2 linked regions of the Larkinella insperata genome follow. The protein of the gene in region 1 interacts with the protein of each later gene in a pairwise test. Links are inferred from orthologs where the notes say so. Each region holds a gene or a part of one and is shown on either strand. Other genes may lie near its edges.

Region 1 (3,253 bases):
TTTTCGCTGTTAGTCTTTTACGTTTTTGCGATGATGTGTATGAGCACCATTGCTACTGTTTACCGCGAAACAAAAGGTTGGAAGTGGCCGCTGATTCAGCTGGGGTATATGAGCGTGCTGGCTTATGTTTCCGCTTTTCTGGTTTACCAGCTGATGAAATAAAAAAACAGATTTCAAAAAGAGCAGCAGGCACTTGGGGCCGCATCTCTGCATGAAATCTGTTTCTTATATTTAATTCTTTAAGGTTTTGTCGGTCACCAGAGCAGTCCTTTCGAGATGATCGGATAAACAAAGTGAAAAAGAATGTAAGCAAAAATCATGACGGTCAATACGCCAAGTAAGGAGATCTGATCAATTTCAAAACGGACCCGACGCCCTGGGCGACTTACTTTCCATTCTTTGGGGACACTATTTCTCATGGTAACTTACAAATTATGGTGTGGTGTAACTCGGTGTTGGATATAGTGCAAATTTGGACAATCAGCCCGATTCTGTTAAGCGTATAACTACGCGATTTCAAATTCGAGTAGTTATACCATCCCTGATTCAACTGATCTACTTAACTATTTTCAAATTCCATTCCATTTAAAGGACAATGCCTATTCTATTAAGGAACAATAGGTACACTGTTGATCATTAGTCGGTTACGTATGAAATGGGGCGTTAAAAGCTTACGCATCACAGTACTGTCTACCGGAAAAAAGACCTTATTTGTGGAATAGTTTCTACACTCCCTGGGAATCCCTTACACACCTAATGACCCTGCGTTATTTACGAGGGTTGGAAGTGGTTTGGATTGAGTAAGGAAATATTTTTTGAAAAAATAGCTATCTGCCTGATTCTGCCGGGTTAATCCTTTTGAAAGAGTGAAGTGCCTTATTCAAAAACGGTGGATTAATCCCACCGTAGTGACTCGATGATATCTTGCGCGGTCAGACCGATTTGCCCGCGCTGGTGGGCTACCCGATCGCCCGCCCGCCCGTGTTCGAAAACCCCCAGCACGGCAGCTTCCACCGGATCATACCCCTGCGCGAGCAAGCCCGTCAGGATACCCGTCAGCACGTCGCCGGTGCCCCCAGTGCTCATGCCAGGGTTACCGGTTGAGTTAAAATGGGTCGTTCCGTCGGGGGTGGCAATGGCCGAGTAAGCGCCTTTCAGCACCACGACCAGGCGGTTTCGCTGGGCGAAATCCCGCAAAATACCCAATTTGTCATAATCACTGGTCCAGCGCCGGGTCAACCGCTCAAATTCCTTCGGGTGCGGAGTCAAAATGCTGTTCTTAGGAATTTTAGCAATCAACTCACGGTTCTGAGCGACCAGATTAAGGGCGTCAGCGTCGATCACCAGCGGTTTCTGGGCATCGGAAAGTAATTTGGTGAGCATGGCCAGCGTTTCGGGGGCCGTACCGATACCGGGACCAACCCCAATGGCTGCGTACTTACTCAGATCAATCTCTTCCAGTTCAGGCTGGCCCGTCAGGATGTGCTGATGACCGTCGGGCTGGCACATGGCCTCGGGAACGGTGGTCTGGATAATATCGTAGCCGCAGCGGGGCACCTGCACCGTCAACAGGCCAACCCCCGACCGCAGGCACGCCCGGGAAGCCAGCACTGCCGCCCCGATTTTGCCGTAGCTCCCGGCAAACAGCAGGGCGTGACCAAACGAACCTTTGTGGGAAAAGCGGCTCCGGGGCCGCAGCAGATGCCGAACCTCTTTTTCGGTCGTGTAAAAGTACGTGGTGGGTGTCCGGTCGATAAACGTTCGGCTCAGGTTAATGTCGACTACGTGCCATTCTCCCACATACTGACTTTGGGACGGTAGCAAAAATGCCAGCTTGGGCAGTTGAAAGGTAACGGTATAGTCGGGCCGGATAATCGTAGCGTTGGGGCCGTTGGCCGAGTCAGAAAAAAGGCCACTGGCAATATCGACGGCTACCACGGTGGCCGGACTGTGGTTAATGGCATCGATCACCGATTGCACAATGCCCTCCGTCGTCCGCGATAACCCCGACCCCAGAATGGCGTCAATGACCACTTCACGGTTGCGAATCACCGGAATATCGCGTTCGTTTTCAATGTAACTAATGGGGGCAATCAGTTTCAGACGCCGGTGGTTGTGCATAAAGTCGTCCGATTCGCGGGGCGCATACCGAACCACGTACGTCTGAACCTTGTATTCCAATTGCGTCAGCAGACGAGCAATGGCCAGACCGTCGCCCCCGTTGTTGCCCAAACCGCAGAACACCCGAACCGGACGGTTTTTGTCAAAACGCGCCGTGTACCAGTCCGTAAAAGCCTGCGCGGCCCGTTCCATGAGGTTAATAGGGGCAACGGGTTGGTGTTCGATGGTATATTGGTCGAGGGCGCGCGTTTGTTCAACGTTGAGAATCTTCATTAGCGAAAAATTGACGGGATAAGCGGTTATGGTGGCGAAATAGCTAAAAACCTCGTCAGCATCCAAACCGTTTGTTCAGCAATTTATTTCAGCCCAACCCTTTATAAAACGGAAATTAATCCCTACATTTGCGGCTTATAAAGAAATTTCATACCCCCGAAGATATCTACGGTCATGAGTGAATTAATTAAACTGGTCGAAGCTGACAACGCAAGCCGCCGGGAAGGTTTTCCGGACTTCCAATCAGGCGATACAGTCAATGTACACGTTAAAATCCGCGAAGGAAACAAAGAGCGGATTCAGGTTTACTCGGGTACGGTGATTCAGCGCCGGAATCCGAACTCCAACGGAGAGACGTTTACGGTACGTAAAATTTCAAACGGTGTGGGTGTAGAACGGATTTTCCCGGTTCTTTCTCCGAACATCGATAAAGTTGAAGTGGTTCGTCTGGGTAGAGTTCGTCGCGCTCGTTTGTTTTACCTACGCGGCCGTCAAGGCAAAGCTGCACGTATTAAGGAGCGGAAAGCAAAAAGTCGGCAGCCACAGGCATAAGCTCTGTTGTGACTTACGAACAAGAAGCTGTCTGGAAAGACGGCTTTTTTTGTACCCAAAAAGTAAGGAGTTGAGCACTGGCTGTTCCAGACTATTCCGCAGAGCACCGCTTAACTCCTCATTTTTACCGACCATCTTTCTTCCTAGCCATGATTGACTTTTTCAAATACCAAGGAACCGGCAACGATTTTATCCTCATTGACGACCGTACCGAAACATTTCCCATCTCCCAGGAACGGATTGCCCGGCTGTGTCACCGGCGTTTTGGAATCGGTGCAGACGGGCTGATCCTGCTCCGAAATCATCC
Region 2 (3,327 bases), 5.8 Mb from region 1 along the record:
CACCCGCTTTTTGTCGGATGCCGAAAGCGTTGATATCCCGGCCATTTACCGGCACCACGTCGAAGCGGGCGTCATGAACCACTTTCTGGAAGCGGGCTGGGAAGCGGCTTTTACCGAAAACTACCCCTGGCGCGGGCTGTTCGGGCTGGTGTTCTGGGATATCATCCACGACGCGAACGTGCAGGCCATTCACCACCCGCTGCAACGGATGCCGTCGGATTTTTACCTGCCCGATTTTTACGTGAAGCGGGAAGCGCAGTTAAAAAAACGCCTGGCCGACCTGCAAACGCGCGACGACTGGAAGAGACACATCGAAACGGTTTTCTTCGAAAAATACGGAATCACCAACGTGCTCGTCGACTGGAGCGAGGAGTTGCTGAACCTCAATCTTCAGATGATCAATCTGCTTGAACCAAAGCAGTTGGGCCTAATTCTGCTCGAAATTTCCCGGAACCTGCGCGAGAACACCCGCGGCTTTCCCGATTTAATGATCTGGAACGAACAGGGTGAATACGAGTTTGTTGAAGTCAAATCACCGACCGACCACCTGGGCGCGCAGCAACTCCACTGGCTCGAATTCTTTCAGATGATCGGCGTGCACGCCCGAGTCCTGCGGGTGATCTGGACGGCCTGATCCGCGCATGAAAGAAAAAAAAAGCGAATCGCAAAGACGTATTACCTCAATTTTGGCCCGGAAATGTAAATTTCTAGCGAGTGTCCCGTATTTTTGTTTCTATCCGGATAACTATTTGTCGACTTATTGGACTCTTGACTCCTGTGTTGAAAGGCTTCGAGGCCGTTTTATCAACTTTTTTATTGGATGTCATTAAACTATCGGCGAAGTTGACAATCTAAGTTTAAAAACCCGATAGAGTATTGGCGTATACGGCGTTGCCTCGTAACTTTGTTGGTCGGATGATCGTTATTAATCTTAACTCATTAGCTTTTAATCGCATTTTCATGAAAAAAACATTCGGAATCCTTATTGCAGGGGTTTTGGCCGCAATCTCCTTCGACAGTAACGCGCAAACTGTTATTCCTGACGATATCAAAGCGTTGCTGCAAAAGAACGCTTGTCTGGCCTGTCACAATCCGGATACGCGTTTGGTGGGTCCTCCTTACAAAGAGGTTGCGAAGAAAAAATACACCGACGCTCAGATTGTCGAGCTGATCTATGACCCTAAACCAGAACACTGGCCCGGTTATCCTCCAATGGCTCCGCTGAAAAACGTGCCGAAGGACGAAGCCCTTAAAATGGCCAAGTGGATTAATTCACTGGATGGCGGTTCGAAAGCTCCGGCCAAGAAACCCGCAGCCAAGAAGAAAGCCTAATCTTCTGACTGTTCCTAACGAGAAAAACCCGCTGCTAGCGGGTTTTCTTGTTTAGAGTGGTACAGAGTCAGCAATGGCTAAAACCCTTCATCAATCGGCGGCTCGTTGAAAATTCGCTGACGAACGGCTTCGTACAGAACCACACCCGTAGCGACCGACACGTTCAGCGACTCCACCTGCCCCACCAGCGGGATGCGGGCGTGGTGATCGGCCAGACGCATCAGGTCTTCCGAAATACCGTCGTCTTCCGACCCCATGATGATGGCCGTCGGGCCGGACATATCCACGTCGTAAAGGTAGTGATCAGTTTTCTCGGTACAGGCCACAACTTTAATGCCCGAATCCTTTAAATATTTTATCGTCTCTTCCAGATGCACTTCGCGGCAAACCGGCAAGTGACTCAATGCCCCCGATGAGGTTTTCATGGCATCAGCGTTGATCAGGGCCGTGCCCCGCGCCGGAATAACAATGCCCTGCGCACCGGCGCATTCGGCCGTTCGGGCAATGGCGCCGAAGTTGCGGACGTCCGTGATCCGGTCGAGAACCAGCAGGAGCGGTATTTGCCCCTGTTCGTACACACCCGCAATGACGTTCGAGAGTTTGGCGTAATGAATGGCCGATACGAAACAGATGGCCCCCTGGTGATTTTTGCGCGTAATCCGGTCCAGCTTTTCGGCCGGAACCCGCTGAATGGTCACGCGACGCTCAAACGCCAGCTGCTGAATTTCGGGAAAACTGCCTTCTTTGACCAGATAAAGCCGGTCGATGTCTTTGCCCGAACGCAGAATCTCGGTGACAGACTGAATGCCAAACACCATCTCCTCGCTGGAGTATTGTTTGGGCTTATTGTGATGATACGGATTTACTCGCGAATTGCGCCGGTTCTCCATGCTTCAACGACGGGATACCAGACGGGTTGATACTCAACGTATCGCACCAGTTCGTAGTGATCCTCCACAAATTGATTAGGTTTTCGATTAAATGTAAAGTTAATTTCCGACACGTTGGCCCGCTGGTTATACACCCACACCTCGCGGTCGCGGCTGCGTTGGACGCGGTCGGGTGGTCCAAGCACGATGTAAATCATGCCTTTGTCGGTTTTCCAGCCTTCTTTGTACGTAGTAAAAAGTCGGTTGGCTTCTTCAACGCGCCCGTAGTAGGCTTTGATGGCTCCTCGCGCCAGACTCTGATCACCGCCCATCATGGTCAGCCAGTATCGATCGAGCGCTTTTTTGAAATCCGTAGCCGAGTTCAGCCCGTTGATTTCAGTGTTGGTGCTCACATACAGAACGGGTTTAACCAGCTTTTCGGGGCGGGTCAGTTTGGGAAACCGGCGGTCGGCCACAACCAGCCCGATACCCGATGCATCCGCGGTATCTTCCACAAAATAATACAAACCCTCTTCCGGCAGCGAAAAAGGCTGGTTGGTCGTGATGTTCATCGTCGAGTCAATGTCCAGCGTTTTGGAAGAAGGTCGGGGCGTAGTATTCATCGGCGACTGCGCGGGGTCGAAATCGTGCCGGTACCGGTAGAGGTGCAGCGATTTGGAAGCCGCCCCGTTTACGTCCCGAATCACGACGGTATCACCGGCATTGATGAAGTGGTGCTGCTGCGGCAGGTTGGTTTTTGGGTCAAACAGCGCAAATCGGTCGCTCAGTTTAACGGTTTTAAACCGAACCGGCAGGTCGTTCAGGACTTTCCGACCGGTGCTGATTTCGGTGATTTCGTTCAGCATCACGCCGTTGGCGGCATTGGCTGGTTTCTTTACATCGAAGAAAACCGTCAGTACGTCGCCGGTTTCCGGCGAGTTTTCGCGGATCACCGATTCGGCGTTGAGCGGGATGTTGCCGTAACCGAGCCGTTCGCGGCTGTTGTAGTCGGGGTAGATCACGTAGTTATACATGAACTGGGACGTAAAGTCTTCCACGGTGGCGTGGTCGCTGCCTTTCCGTACCATCACGTTCATATAAATCCGGATCGTGGACGAATCTTTCC

Evidence for each region.
Region 2: the proteins of OQ371_RS24870 (region 1) and rlmB interact in binary tests that used the Escherichia coli proteins (3 or more experiments, as listed by UniProt). The link is inferred for Larkinella insperata from one-to-one orthologs.

What each region holds. Positions count from the first base shown.
Region 1 is NZ_CP110973.1:6,161,566-6,164,818, reverse strand. What follows is about bases 145-3,069. They hold OQ371_RS24870 (NAD(P)H-hydrate dehydratase), read right to left. Parts: upstream 2,395-3,069; coding sequence 895-2,394; downstream 145-894. Other genes in these bases: rplS (50S ribosomal protein L19), read left to right, coding at 2,569-2,946; feoB (ferrous iron transport protein B), read left to right, coding at 145-162. Also shown: more of feoB, read left to right, coding at 1-144; dapF (diaminopimelate epimerase), read left to right, coding at 3,099-3,253. UniProt on the Escherichia coli protein: Bifunctional enzyme that catalyzes the epimerization of the S- and R-forms of NAD(P)HX and the dehydration of the S-form of NAD(P)HX at the expense of ADP, which is converted to AMP.
Region 2 is NZ_CP110973.1:354,455-357,781, reverse strand. Bases 317-3,315 are described here. They hold rlmB (23S rRNA (guanosine(2251)-2'-O)-methyltransferase RlmB), read right to left. Parts: upstream 2,223-3,315; coding sequence 1,410-2,222; downstream 317-1,409. Other genes in these bases: OQ371_RS01305 (GWxTD domain-containing protein), read right to left, coding at 2,195-3,315; OQ371_RS01315 (c-type cytochrome), read left to right, coding at 961-1,332; OQ371_RS01320 (VRR-NUC domain-containing protein), read left to right, coding at 317-634. Also shown: more of OQ371_RS01320, read left to right, coding at 1-316; more of OQ371_RS01305, read right to left, coding at 3,316-3,327. UniProt on the Escherichia coli protein: Specifically methylates the ribose of guanosine 2251 in 23S rRNA.